2 regions of the Streptomyces sp. NPDC044064 genome follow, and region 1 is predicted to be linked to the other one. Evidence: riboswitches for the same ligand, from Rfam matches in the RefSeq annotation. Region 1 holds a riboswitch; the other holds the start of a gene.
What was found. Region 1 has a riboswitch for cobalamin ahead of AC07DS_RS16070 (CbtB domain-containing protein). Riboswitches for the same ligand answer to the same signal wherever they lie in the genome.
Positions count from the first base shown of each region.

Region 2: another riboswitch for cobalamin. It lies ahead of metE (5-methyltetrahydropteroyltriglutamate--homocysteine S-methyltransferase); the one in region 1 lies ahead of AC07DS_RS16070 (CbtB domain-containing protein).

Region 1 covers NZ_JBWKFN010000008.1:289,194-296,226, forward strand. The annotation lists gene AC07DS_RS16050 (helix-turn-helix transcriptional regulator) at 1-339, opposite strand, end outside; gene AC07DS_RS16055 (histidine phosphatase family protein) at 569-1,147, shown strand; gene AC07DS_RS16060 (hypothetical protein) at 1,154-1,507, opposite strand; gene AC07DS_RS16065 (CbtA family protein) at 1,600-2,352, opposite strand; gene AC07DS_RS16070 (CbtB domain-containing protein) at 2,374-2,595, opposite strand; cobalamin riboswitch at 2,631-2,775, opposite strand; gene AC07DS_RS16075 (MMPL family transporter) at 2,891-5,077, opposite strand; gene AC07DS_RS16080 (rhodanese-like domain-containing protein) at 5,645-6,232, opposite strand; gene AC07DS_RS16085 (metal-sensitive transcriptional regulator) at 6,324-6,611, shown strand; gene AC07DS_RS16090 (sulfite exporter TauE/SafE family protein) at 6,645-7,033, opposite strand, start outside.
Region 2 covers NZ_JBWKFN010000001.1:628,057-635,089, forward strand. The annotation lists gene AC07DS_RS02820 (short-chain fatty acyl-CoA regulator family protein) at 1-618, opposite strand, end outside; gene aceA (isocitrate lyase) at 992-2,275, shown strand; partial or broken gene aceB (malate synthase A) at 2,394-3,985, shown strand; cobalamin riboswitch at 4,080-4,283, shown strand; gene metE (5-methyltetrahydropteroyltriglutamate--homocysteine S-methyltransferase) at 4,462-6,780, shown strand; gene AC07DS_RS02840 ((2Fe-2S) ferredoxin domain-containing protein) at 6,846-7,033, opposite strand, start outside.

The sequences.
Region 1 (7,033 bases):
CAGGTTCAGGCACAGGGCCGCGATGTACTCGCCGGCGCTGTTCCTGATGCCGATCGACGTGCTCTTGGCCGGGCGGCCGTCGGGGAACCGGTTGGGGTAGTTCTGGATGACGCTCGGGTACTGCGGGTCGGCGATGCGGGCCAGTCCCAGCTCGGTTGCGCTATCGCCCACTTGCCGGCCTGAGAGGTTGTTCTCGATCGCCCGGATCGCGTGTTCCGGATCGCGCAGGTCGTGCAGGACCACCTCGCACAGCCCCGGGAACATCCGGCCCAGCGCGACGGCGATCTTCTCCGTCTCGCGGATGAGGTGCTCGTCCGCCTCGGCCCCACCGGTACGCATGACGTGCCCCTCCCACACAGCACTTCGACTATTTTTCCAACTCTGGACAGCAACCCTAAGCGGTTGCGCTGTCGCCGTCCAGCAGCCGGCCGTCGAGGCCGCCGCTCCTGCTCGGCGCGGCTCCACGTGAGGGTGGGAGAGCGCGCACGAGTGCCACGGATGCCCGTACCGTCGTACACATGCAGTCCAGGGCGCCCCGCCCCACAGCGGAAGCAGGAGGAACCACCGCGTGACCAGCCGTGTCACTCTCATCTCACCCGCGACCACGCGCTCCCTGCGGCGAGCCCGTTTCGACGACGGCGACTCGATCGAGGAGAGCGCGGCGGCGCGTGCCGGGTCGGCGGCCGGGTCCCTGCCCGCAGCACGCCGCGTTCTTGCCTCCCCCAGCGTGCGCTGCCGGGAGACGGCCGCCGCGCTCGGCCTCGACGCCTCGGTGGAACCGGAGCTCTCGGGCCTCGATGTGGGCCGGTGGCGAGGGCGGACGCTGGACGAGGTCGGTGCTGCCGAGCCGGAGATGGTGGCCCGCTGGCTGGCGGATCCCGGGTTCGCACCGCATGGCGGCGAGTCGGTTCGGGAGCTGTGTGCACGGGTCGCGCGCTGGCTGGACACGAGTGGAGGGGCGGACGTGCGGACCGTCGCCGTGGTGGAGCCCGAGGTCGTACGGGCTGTGGTGGTGCACGCGTTGGGCGCGCCCGAGGCGGCGTTCTGGCGCCTCGACGTTCCGCCGCTCACGGCGGCCGAGGTCACCGGTCGTTCCGGACGCTGGAACGTGCGCCTCGGACACGGCCTCGGCCGGCCGGGCGACTGACGGCGGTCAGGGAGTCGCGTCCCGGTGGCGACGCAGCAGTGCCGCGATCGCGCACCGCAGGCAGTCGGTGTCCATGCCGCCGGTCGTGCCGTGGTCGCCGTGGCAGTCGGCCGTCGCCCGGCGGCCCGCTGCCTCGTCCGGGGTACGGCAGACGGCCGTGGGGGCACCGACCAGGGCCTCCAGCTCGTCGAGAAGTCGCTCGGTCCGCTTGACCTGCTGGGCGAGCACCCGTACGCGTGCGCTCTGGCCGCCGATCTGGCGTCGGCTGGCCACGAGTTGGGCGTACTCCTCCACGGTCAGGGCCACCGCCTCACGACCGCCGAGAGTGATGTGGCGCGGTTCGGGACGTTGTCTGGCCACTCGGCTCCTCCGCTCGTCGCCTCCGCCGGTGTCCCGGAAACGCGAGAGGGCCCCCGGACGGTTCCGAAGGGCCCTCTCGTGTCCTGAACGGATCAGTGCGTGGCGGGAACTCTTCGCCCGGACGCGGCGGCCGCGGGCTTGGGGTTCAGCTGCCGCTCGGCCAACTCGCCGAAGAGCAGGCCGAATCCACCCCACAGGACGGCCTGGATGGCCAGTGCGGAGAGGCGGAACCGCCACAGCAGGGTGGCCGGGAAGTCCTTCGGCACCTCGTTGATGACGGGCAGGAACTCGTAGGCCAGGCCGATCACGACGGCGAAGGCGGCCACCGCGACGACGGTCGCGTACCAGGTGCCCAGGGAAGGCGCGAGGCGTTTGCCCAGGATGGTGGCGGCGACCGCCAGAAGCACGCTGAGCAGCATCATCAGGAAGTACAGGGTCGTCCGCTTGCCGATGGTGTCGGGCTCGCCGACCGACGGCGGGTTGGCCGGGTACTTCAGGAACGGTACGACGTAGACGGCGAGCAGTGCGCAGCCGGACAGCAGCAGCGCGGTCGCCCGCGGGCTGAAGCGGCCGACACGGCCGAGCGCGACGCAGAAGGCGAGCGCGGCGATGCCGCCGAAGGCGACCCCGTAGACGAGGACACCGGTGGCGAGGCCCAGGGTGGACTGCAGTGAGCGGGAGACGACCTCCATCTCGTGCTCGTGGGAGTGGGCGTCCTCGAAGCTGATCGCGCTGTCGACGCTCGGCTCACCGAGGAGGTAGGCGACGACGAGGGCGAGCACGCCGGCGGCAAGGCCGGCGAGCATGCCCCGCACGAGAAGGTTTCTCACGGTTGTGGAGTTCATGGTCGAGCGGCGTCCCTCGCGTCAGTGGCAGGGGAAGCCGAGCAGGTGGCGGGCGTCGTGCACCCACTCGTGGACGTCCGTGCCGTTGAACACGGAGGTGGCGCCCTGCTCGGCGCCGACGAAGTACAGCAGGACGAGCATGAGGATGCCGAAGAAGACCGCCCACGGAGCGATCGCCTTGAGCGGCAGCGTGGCGGGAACGGCGGGGGTGGTGGCTGTCGGCTGGGCGACGGTCTGCGCCATGGCAGGACCTCCTCTGGGAGTTCGCGTCCCATCTCGGTGGTGCACATGACGACGGCCACGGGTCTGACTCACGGGACACCCAGGGGTGTTCCGCATACAGTGGCGCGACCGTGCCGGATTTCCACCGGCTTCCGTCTCGCCGTCGTCGATATCGGACAGACCGTACCGCGTGGCGCGTGCATGGCCAAGACCGCGTGGTCCGTCGTGATCTTCCTCTCGCGTCGGCCGCCGCGATGACGGCGGGTCAGGCCCGCCGGGCTGTGCGGCCCGGCAGACCTGCCCCGTCCTCGTACAACTAGCCGCGGCGGCCCGACGGATCGGGTGCGACGGTGTCCCGGTCCTGGCCGGGAACCGAACCGGCGTCCGGAGAGCCGGCACCGGCCGGCACTTCCCGTGCCCGGTCCCCATGGCCCGGCCACCATGCCGCGTGGCCGATCAGCGCGGTGAGGCTCGGCGTGAAGAACATCGCCATCACGAAGGCGGCGACGGCGATACCGAAGGAGACCGCGAAACCCATCTCCGTCAGCAGCGCGTTGCCCGCCAGCATCATCGTGGCGAAGGTCGCCGCCAGGATGAAGCCGGCCGCCGCCACGGTCGGCCCGGCGTGCCGGAGCGCCATGCCCGCCGCCTCGCGGGGCTCGCGGCCCTCGCGGGCCTCCTCGCGGAGCCGGGCGATCATCAGGATGTTGTAGTCGGTGCCGATGGCGACCACGAACAGATACATGATCACCGGGAGCATGAACATCAGACCCGAGTGTCCCTGCCCCGCCTGGAAGATCCAGACCGTGGCGCCGAGGGTGGCGCCGAAGCCGAGACCCACCGAGGCCATCAGGTACCAGGGGGCGACCACACTGCGCAGCAGCAGCCCCAGGATGATCATGATGAGGAGGGCGGCCACGGGGAAGACCGTCCGGTAGTCGTGGTTGACCGCCGTGGCGATGTCCTTGTAGATCGAGGACATGCCGCCGACGACGGCTTCGGTGCCCTCGGGTGCGTCGGAGTGTGCGACGTCGCGCACCTCACCCACGGCATCGATCGCCTTGTCCGTCGACGCCTCGTACTTGAGGGTGACGGTGATGTCGGCGGTGGTGCCTGCCTTGTTCAGCTGGGTCAGGCGGGCGTTCGCGACGCCGTCGACGGCCCCGAGCTTCTGCGCGTAGGCGTCCAGGCCGGACTTGTCCAGCTGCTTGCCGTCGGTGCTGGACACGAAGACGTCGGTGGGTGCGGCGGCGCCCGCCGAGTACGCCTTCTGCATCTCGTCCTGGACGACCATGGACTCCTTGGTCTTGGGCATCGAGCCCGCCGCCAGGTCGAACGTGGCGTTGAAGCCGAGGGTGCCGAGCGACAGCGCGACCAGGACGAGGCCGGAGAGCGTGGCGGTCAGCCCCGGGCGGCGCTGCACGCCCCGGCCGAGGGCGGCGAACCGGGCGTTCTCCGGCTCCCGCTGCCAGGACTTGGAGGGCCAGAAGACCTTCGGTCCGATGAGCGAGACCACGGCCGGGATCAGGGTCAGGCCCGCGACCAGCGTGGCGGCGACCGCGATGGCGAGTGCCGGGCCCATCTGCTTGAGGAACCCCAGCGTGGACAGGACCAGCGCGAGGAACGCGATGATGACCGCTCCGGCGGCCGAGGCGATGGCCTCCCCGACCCGGTCGACCGCGTTGATCATGGCTTGCTTCGGCTCGTCGCCGGCGCGCAGGCGCTCGCGGTAGCGGAACATCAGGAAGAGGAAGTAGTCCGTGCCCACGCCGAAGAGCACGACGATCAGGATCGACGAGATCGAGCTGTTGGCCTGGAGGTCGAACAGCTTCGTGGCGTAGGCGATCAGTCCGTTGGCGACGGCCGACACCAGGCCGATCAGGACCAGGGGGAGGATCGCCAGGATCGGCGCTCTGAAGATGATCAGCAGGGTGATCAGAATGATCGCGAAGGTGCCGATACCGATCAGCGCCTGACCCTGCTTGGACGAGTCCTGCTGGTCGAGGGCCTGCACGGCGGAGCCGCCGAGCTTGACGTCGAGGTGCGTGCCCTTCGCCAGTTCCTTGACGTCGTCGCGCAGCACCTTGGCCGCGTCGATCTGTTTGGGCTGGCCGGCGTTCTTGCTGTCCATCTGCACCAGGGTCAGGTCATACCTGCCGTCCTTGGACGGCTGGCCGGGGACGACCTTCTGCACCTGGTCGATGTGCTTGCTGCCCAGCTGTGAAGTGATCCGGGCGATGTCCTGTTTGTCGGCGGCGGTGAGCCTGCCGCCGTCGGTGCGTTGGTACAGCGCGATCGCGGACGGGGTGAAGGCGCTGGGGAACGCCTTCTCCTGTAACACCGCCGCTTTGATCGACTCGTAACTCTTCGGCAGGAAACTGCTCTCGTCACTGTTCGAGGGCAGGCTCGGTGCGGTGGCGACGATCGCCACCGCCGCGATGAGCCATGCCACGATCGTCCAGACGGGATGACGGACGACGGCATTCCCAATGCGTCGGAACATGCGGAAGGTCCTCCTGGACAGGAAGATCACCGCAGCCCGGGGAGCGGACCCTGGCATCGGCGACCCTGACCGGCTGTCACTTTCGAGCCGGTCGAATGGTTGTCTTGAGATGCGATCGTAGTGACCGCACGCCGAGATCATTCCATCGTGTGACGCCCTTCCGCGAAAAACCCTCCTCTTTTCGGTCATGACTGTTCGTTCGAGGTTTGGAGCGTGAACTCCCGCCCCACTGACGGGTGTTGGAGCGTCGTGTCGCCCGCGCACGTTCCTCGCGCGTTCACGGCACGGATGAGGGGCGGATCCGGGATTCGGATCCTGCGCAGGACGGCGGCCTGCGCAGGCGCGCCCCGCGATCGCGCCCACCGCACGCCGCTGTCCGGATCCGCTTCCGGCGTACGGACTCCCGCAGCACTCGCACGCCGTGCGCCGTCGGCACCCGTGAGGCACGCGCGCCCCCCTCACACCGCCCCCGAGTCCGTCGTCGAAGCGGCGCTGCAACCGGGCCGGCGCCGAGATCCCCGGCGGCTGCGGGCCCCACCGCGCACGGTGGCGCCCGCAGCGTGTCGCTCAGCGGCTGCGCAGAGCGGTGAGCGTGGCGTCGAGGTCGGCCGCGCGAGGGCGGTTGTGCGGCAGCTTGCCGAGCAGAACGGCCATGCCGCAGGTGTCGGTGAGCGCGGAGAAGACGAGACCGCCTGCGACACCCGCCGACAGGATCTGGAAGGCCGGGTGCGCGAGCAGCCCGAGGCCGGTGCCGACGAGGACCAGCGCGCCCGCCGTGAACCGGACCTGCCGCTCCATGCTCCAGCCGGCCCGGGTGTCGCAGGGGGCGGGCTGCTGCAGTTCGTGGCCCGCGGCAGCCCAGCCGCTGGTGCCGCCGACCAGGGTGGCGGTGGGTATGCCCTGCTCCGCGAGCAGCTTGCAGGCGTTCTCGGAGCGGGCTCCGGAGGCGCACACGACCAGGACGTCGCCGCGTTCTGCGGCGTGCCGGATCTCGGGCAGGGCACGCCGGATCTGATCCAGGGGGATGTTGAGGGCGCCGGGCAGGTGGCCCGCGCCGTACTCACCAGGGGTGCGTACGTCGATGACGGTCAGCTCGTGCAGCCGGGTGCGGGCCTGGTCGGCACGGAGGGTTACGGGGGCGATGGGGGCGGTCATGGCAGATGTGATCCTTTGTGATCCTTGGCGTTCGACGCCGTCCCGTACCGGGACGTACAGTACCCCTAGGGGTATTTTCGGAGGAGTGATCGTGGAACTGGAACTCGCGGGTGCGGAGCTGAAGTCCGTCCTGAACCGGCTGCGCCGCGCGCAGGGCCAGATCTCCGGCGTGATCCGGATGATCGAGGAGGGGCGCGACTGCGAGGACGTGATCACGCAGCTCGCCGCCGCGTCGCGGGCGCTCGACCGCGCGGGTTTCGCGATCATCGCCACCGGCCTGCAGCAGTGCATCACCGACATGGAGTCCGGCGGCAAGAACGGCGAGGACCCGGAGCAGATGCGGGCCCGCCTGGAGAAGCTCTTCCTGTCGCTGGCGTGAGGGGGCCGGCGCGGGGCTGTGAGCGCGGGCGCATCACACCACCGCGTCGATCATCATGAACGCGGCCACGGCCAGCAGCACCAGGGCGAAGGTTCGCTGCAGCGCGTGCCCGGACACCTTCGCCCCGAGTCGCTTCCCGTCCCACGCGCCGAGGACCGCGGCCCCGGCGAAGGGCCCGATGACGGCCCAGTCCAGACCGTCGGCCGTACCGGCGCGCATCGCCAGCGCGGCCAGGGAGTTGACGGTGATCACCAGCAGGCTGGTGCCGACCGCGTCACGCATCCGCATACCGAGCACGCTCACCAGCGCGGGCACGGCGAGGAAGCCGCCGCCGACGCCGAGGACGCCGGTGACCGCGCCGAGCCCGGCACCCGCGGCCGCCGCCCGGTCCGTCCGCACCAGCACCGCCGTCTCCGACGCGG
Region 2 (7,033 bases), on a different contig from region 1:
GGTTGCCTCGTCGTAGCGGTGCAGATGGTCGCCGGTGTCGGCCGAGAGGCGGATGCCGTGGGCCTTGGCCAGGCGGTTCGTCAGAGCCTGGACGACCTCGCCCGGCCGGATGCCGATCTCCTCGGACAGCCGCTCGGCCGCGACATCGGTGTCGTGGAGGTAGTTCTGGCGGCGGTAGAAAAAGTCCCGGATCTCCTCGTGGGGTGAGCGGGGCGTCTCATCTGCCGTGTCGCGACCGCCGGTTGTTCCGGTGAGGCGCTCGGTCAGGAGCTGGTTGCGGCGGCCCAGTTCGAGAAGGACGTGCGCGACCTCGGGCAGACGCGAGGCCAGTTCGGCCAGGTCTGACGGGGAGATCCGGGCGGTGGCGATCTCCCGTGTCAGCGCCTCGCGCAGGTCGGCCACGAGGCGGGTCGTGTCGCGTTCGGAGAAGAAGCCGGGGTCGACGCCGAACGTCTCGGTCAGCCGGAGCAGCACGGGCACGGTGAGCGGGCGGGAGTCGTGCTCCATCTGGTTGAGGTAGCTCGGGGAGATGCCCAGGACGCGGGCGAGTTCCGCCTGGCTCAGCCGCCGCTCTTCACGCAGCCGCCGCAGGCGCGCTCCCGCGTAGGTCTTGCTCACCGTGGGCTCCTCCGTGTCCGGGTGCCCGCGAGTGTAGGCCAACGAGAACTCACAGCACCCTTCGCAAAGTTGGCAAAAGGCAGCGCGAAGATTCGCAGAAGTTGGCAGACATCCACGGTTGTTGGCACTCAGTGCCAGTGCCAGAGTTTCAGTGCGGCCCGCCGGACCCGGCAGGAACCGCCCCCGTTCGGGGCCCGATTCACGGCCCTGACATCGGAGATCCCGACAGTGGGCGCGTTCCGCACCGGCAGCGTTGCTCGCTTTCGCCCTGTGAGGTGACGGCGGGCCGCATCTCAATGACACGACACGCGGTGCCATCCCTTGCTTGGAGCGCACGGGCTTGGCAGACGCCACAGATCGAGGAGACGTGACCATGGCAGAGGCGAGGACGCAGGCGGCCGAGGAACTCGCGCGGCGCTGGGCCACCGACCCGAGGTGGCGGGGCATCGAGCGCACCTACAGCGCCGAGGACGTCGTCAGGCTGTCCGGCAGCGTCCGCGAGGAGCACACCCTGGCCCGGCGCGGAGCCGAGCGACTGTGGCGGCAGCTGCACGAGCAAAACTACATCCACGCCCTCGGCGCCCTCACCGGCGGCCAGGCGGTCCAGCAGGTCAAGGCGGGTCTGCAGGCCATCTACCTGTCCGGCTGGCAGGTCGCCGCCGACGCCAACCAGGCCGGCCACACCTACCCCGACCAGAGCCTCTACCCGGTCAACTCCGTCCCCCAGGTGGTCCGGCGCATCAACAACGCGCTGCTGCGTGCCGACCAGATCGCCACCGCCGAGGACGCCGGCGACACCACCGACTGGCTCGCCCCGATCGTCGCGGACGCGGAGGCCGGGTTCGGCGGTCCGCTCAACGCCTTCGAGCTGACCAAGGCGATGATCGCGGCGGGCGCGGCCGGCATCCACTACGAGGACCAGCTCGCCTCGGAGAAGAAGTGCGGCCACCTCGGCGGCAAGGTGCTGGTGCCGACCTCGCAGCACATCCGGACCCTGAACGCGGCCCGCCTCGCGGCCGACATCGCCGACGTGCCGACCGTCGTCGTCGCCCGCACCGACGCCCTCGCGGCCAACCTGCTGACCAGCGACGTCGACGAGCGCGACGCCGAGTTCGTCACCGGGGAGCGCACGGCCGAGGGCTTCTACCGGGTGCGGGGCGGCATGGCACCGGTGATCGCCCGCGGTCTGGCCTACGCCCCGTACGCCGACCTGATCTGGGTCGAGACCGGCACCCCGGACCTCGCCCAGGCGCGGGAGTTCGCCGAGGCGATCCGCGCGCGCTACCCCGACCAGATGCTCGCCTACAACTGCTCCCCCTCCTTCAACTGGAAGGCGGCGCTCGACGACGACCGGATCGCCAAGTTCCAGCGCGAGCTGGGTGCGATGGGCTACCGGTTCCAGTTCATCACGCTGGCCGGCTTCCACTCCCTCAACCACGGCATGTTCGACCTCGCACGCGGCTATGCGGAGCACGGCATGACCGCCTATGTCGACCTGCAGGAACGGGAGTTCGCCGCGCAGGCCCACGGCTTCACCGCCGTCAGGCACCAGCGCGAGGTGGGCACCGGCTACTTCGACCTGGTCTCAACCGCCGTCAACCCCGCCTCCTCCACGACCGCCCTGACCGGCTCCACCGAGGAGGAGCAGTTCCACTAGGCCGGCCCTTCGGGACCTGCCCGGTCCGCCCTCGGGCGAGCGGGGGTCCGTACGGCCGTCCCCGTCCGGCCCCGCTCCCCGCACCCGCCAGCCAGCCAGCCAGCCAGCAGGAGAAGCGATGTCCACCAGCGCCCTGACCCACCACGTCCGCGTTCTCGCGCCCCTCGGGGACCGCCACGACGAGATCCTCACGCCCGCCGCCCTGGACTTCGTGGGCCGCCTGGCCGCAGCCTTCGGCACCCGCCGGACGGACCTGATGAGGGAACGCCGCCGGCAGCTCCTGCGGCTGGCATCCGGCTCCCCGCTCGACTTCCCGATGGTCACCTCAGCCGTCCGCGCCGACCCGGCCTGGCGCGTCGCACCGCCCGCCCCCGGTCTCACCGACCGCCGCGTCGAGATCACCGGCCCACCGGACCGCCGGACGACGGTCGACGCCCTCAACTCCGGGGCCAGTGCCTGGATGGCTGACTTCGCGGATGCCACCGCTCCCACCTGGAACAACGTGATCGGCGGCCAGCTCAACCTGCTCGACGCCATCGAGCGCCGCATCGACTTCACCGCACCCGAAGGCAAGGAGTACCGGCTCGGCGACCAGCTCGCCACCATCGTGGTCCGGCCGCGCGGCTGGCACCTCGACGAGGAGCACCTGGAGTACGACGGCCGTCCCGTGCCCGCGGCGCTGGTCGACTTCGGCCTGTACTTCTTCCACTGCGCCCAGCGGCAGATCGACGCCGGGTACGGCCCGTACTTCTACCTCCCCAAGCTGGAGAACCGTTACGAAGCCCGGCTGTGGAACGACATCTTCGTCACCGCCCAGGACCTGCTCGGCATCCCCCGCGGCACGATCCGCGCCACGGTCCTGATCGAAACGATCACTGCCGCGTTCGAGATGGAGGAGATCCTCCACGAGCTGCGCGAGCACAGCTCCGGTCTCAACGCGGGCCGCTGGGACTACCTGTTCAGCCTGATCAAGACATTCGGCCACCGCACCGACTTCCTCCTGCCCGATCGCGCCGAGGTCACGATGACCGCCCCCTTCCTGCGCGCCTGCACCGAGCTGCTCGTGCGCACCTGCCACCGGCGCGGTGCCCACGCCATCGGCGGCATGGCCGCACAGGTGCCGGACAAGGACCCGACCGCCCACCGGGCCGCACTCGCCGAGGTCCGGCTGGACAAGGAGCGCGAGGCCGCGGACGGTTTCGACGGCTCCTGGGTCGCCCACCCCGGACTCGTGCCCGTCTGCCGCGAGGTGTTCGACGGTGTTCTCGGCGATCGGCCCCACCAGATCGACCGGACACGGGACGACGTGCACGTGCGGGCGGCCGACCTGCTGACGGTGCGCCGCATCAGCGGCCCTCCGACCGACGAGCGCATCCGCACCGATGTCGCCGTCGCCGTGCGCTACTTCGCCGCCTGGCTGCGCGGCCGAGGAGCCGTCGCCCTGTACGGCCTCATGGCGGACGCGGCCACCGCCGAGATCGCCCGCGTGCAGATCTGGCAGTGGCTGCGCCACCGGGTGATCGACCGGGAGACGGTCCTGCGGCTGCTCGACGACGAGATCGTGGCGCTCGGCTCCGAGTATCCCTGGGCCCCGTCGAAGAGGTCCGCGCCCTCTTCGAACGGACGGCGCTGCTCGGCGAGTTGCCACTGTTCTTCACTCCGGACGCCTACACCCGCCACCTCGTGCGCCGCACGGGGGCCGGCGCATGAGCGGGGACGCCCGGCCCGACGTGTCACGCCTCATCGTCCGGATGACGGACGTCCCGCTCCCGTATCGCACGACGACCCCGTAGGCTGGCCGACGCAGCTGGTTCGCCCCGTCCGCCAGGCGGGATGCGTCGCAAGAGGGAACCCGGTGGGAATCCGGGACTGCCCCGCAGCGGTGAGCGGGAACGACCGCCGTCATACGCACTGGGCCCGAGGAGGGCCTGGGAAGCGACGGCCAGTAGGTGTCTCGTACGACTTCGTACGACGAGACGTGCCCGCGAGTCCGAAGACCTGCCAACTGCCCGCGCCCGAAGCACTCGTGCGTGGACATCCCGGTGACCTCGAGGGCGGGTCGGCGTACATACCAGGCGGACGACCGCGCCCACCGCGCGAGGCCGTACCCGTCCGGTTCCGTCACCCCTTCGCGCTCTCGTCCCGTCGCCGGGATCTCAGGGATTCATCTCGCGAAGGAGATCTCCATGACCACCAAGCCCGCAGCCGCCGCAGCACGGGCCACCGTGTACGGCTACCCCCGCCAGGGACGGAACCGGGAACTGAAGAAGGCGATCGAGGGCTACTGGAAGGGCCGCGTCACCGCCGACGCCCTCCGCTCCACCGCCGCCGACCTGCGCCGTACGAACTGGCAGCAGCTCGCCGGGGCCGGCATCGACGAGGTGCCCACCGGCGACTTCTCGTACTACGACCACGTCCTGGACACCACCGTCATGGTCGGCGCGATCCCCGCACGCCACCGGGAGGCGGTCGCGGCCGACCCGCTCGACGGCTACTTCGCCATGGCCCGCGGCACGCAGGACGTCGCGCCGCTGGAGATGACCAAGTGGTTCGACACCAACTACCACTACCTGGTCCCCGAACTCGGCCCGGACACGGTGTTCGCCGCCGATGCGGCCAAGCAGGTCGCCGAGCTGGCGGAAGCCCTGGCCCTGGGCCTCACCGCCCGGCCCGTGCTGGTCGGTCCGGTCACCTACCTCCTGCTGGCCAAGCCCGCACCGGGCGTACCCGCGGGCTTCGAGCCGCTCACCCTGCTGGACCGCCTGCTGCCGGTGTACGCCGAGGTCCTCGCCGATCTGCGTGCCGCGGGCGCGGAGTGGGTCCAGCTGGACGAGCCCGCCCTGGTCCAGGACCGCACCCCGGCCGAACTCGACGCCGTCGGCCGCGCCTACCGCGCCCTCGGCACGCTCACCGACCGGCCCAGGCTGCTGGTCGCCTCCTACTTCGACCGGCTCGGCGAAGCCCTGCCGCTGCTGACCAGGGCTCCGGTGGAGGGCCTGGCCCTGGACTTCACCGCGGCCGCCGCCGCCAACCTCGACGCCCTCGCCGCGGCGGGCGGCCTGCCCGGCAGGCGCCTGGTCGCGGGGGTCGTCGACGGCCGTAACATCTGGGTCAACGACCTGGAGAAGTCGCTGTCCACCCTGGGCACCCTGCTCGGGCTGGCCGGCCGGGTCGACGTGGCCGCGTCCTGCTCCCTGCTGCACGTCCCGCTCGACGCCGCCGTGGAGCGGGACGTCGAGCCGCAGATCCTGCGCTGGCTCGCCTTCGCCGAGCAGAAGACGCGCGAGGTCGCCACGCTCGCCAGGGGTCTCGCCCACGGCACCGGCACGATCGCCGCCGAACTGGCCGCCAACCGGGCCGACCTCGCGTCTCGTGCCGGCTCGCCCAGCACCCACGACCCGGCCGTGCGGGCCCGCGCCGCCGCGGTCACCGAGGCCGACGCCCGCCGGTCGCAGGCCTACGCCGAGCGCACCGCCGCCCAGCGCGCCCACCTGCGCCTGCCCCTTCTCCCGACCACGACCATCGGGTCCTTTCCGCAGACCGACGATCTGCGGGCCGCGCGCGCCGACCTGCGTGCGGGCCGCATCGACACGGCGGGCTACGAGGAGCGCATCCAGGCCGAGATCCAGGAGGTCATCTCCTTCCAGGAGAAGACCGGGCTGGACGTCCTCGTGCACGGCGAGGCCGAACGCAACGACATGGTCCAGTACTTCGCCGAACGGCTCACCGGATACCTGGCCACCCGGCACGGCTGGGTCCAGTCCTACGGCACCCGCTACGTCCGCCCGCCGATCCTCGCCGGCGACGTCTCCCGCCCCGAGCCGATGACCGTGCGCTGGACGGCGTACGCCCAGTCCCTCACCTCACGACCGGTCAAGGGCATGCTCACGGGCCCGGTCACCATGCTCGCCTGGTCCTTCGTCCGCGACGACCAGCCCCTCGCCGACACCGCCCGGCAGGTCGCCCTCGCCCTGCGCGACGAGGTCGGTGATCTGGAGGCGGCCGGGACTTCGGTGATCCAGGTCGACGAACCCGCACTGCGGGAGACGCTGCCGCTGCGCGCCGCCGACCGGCCCTCCTACCTTGCCTGGGCGACCGCGGCGTTCCGCCTCGGCACCAGCGGTGTGCGGCCCGACACCCAGATCCACACGCACATGTGCTACGCGGAGTTCGGTGACATCGTCAGGGCCATCGACGACCTGGACGCCGACGTCATCAGCCTGGAAGCCGCCCGCTCACACATGCAGGTCGCCCGCGAACTCGCCGCCCACGGCTACCCCCGCGAAGCCGGACCCGGCGTCTACGACATCCACTCCCCCCGCGTCCCGAGCCCCGAGGAGGCCGCCGAGCTGCTGCGCACCGGCCTGCAGGCCATCCCCGTCGAACGGCTCTGGGTCAACCCCGACTGCGGTCTGAAGACCCGCGGCTGGCCCGAGACCCGGTCCTCCCTGGAGAACCTGGTCGCCGCCGCCCGCACGGTCCGCGGGGAGCTGTCCGAGTCATGACGTGACCGGACGTTCCCCGGGGCCTGGGCGCCACGCGCGCCCCGGCCCCGCGCCCGGCCTCGGGTTCACGGGCGCCGCGGCGGGGTGAAGGCGTACAGGTCGAGGATGTCCGGACGCGGAGCCACCCCCGGGCCGCCGGCGTGTACCCAGGCGACGATGTCCTCGGTCGCGTCCGGGTCGTTGACGAGCCCCAGCCAGACCGGCCGCGCACCGGCGGCCCGGCCCGCGGCGGACGGCTGTACGACGATGACGT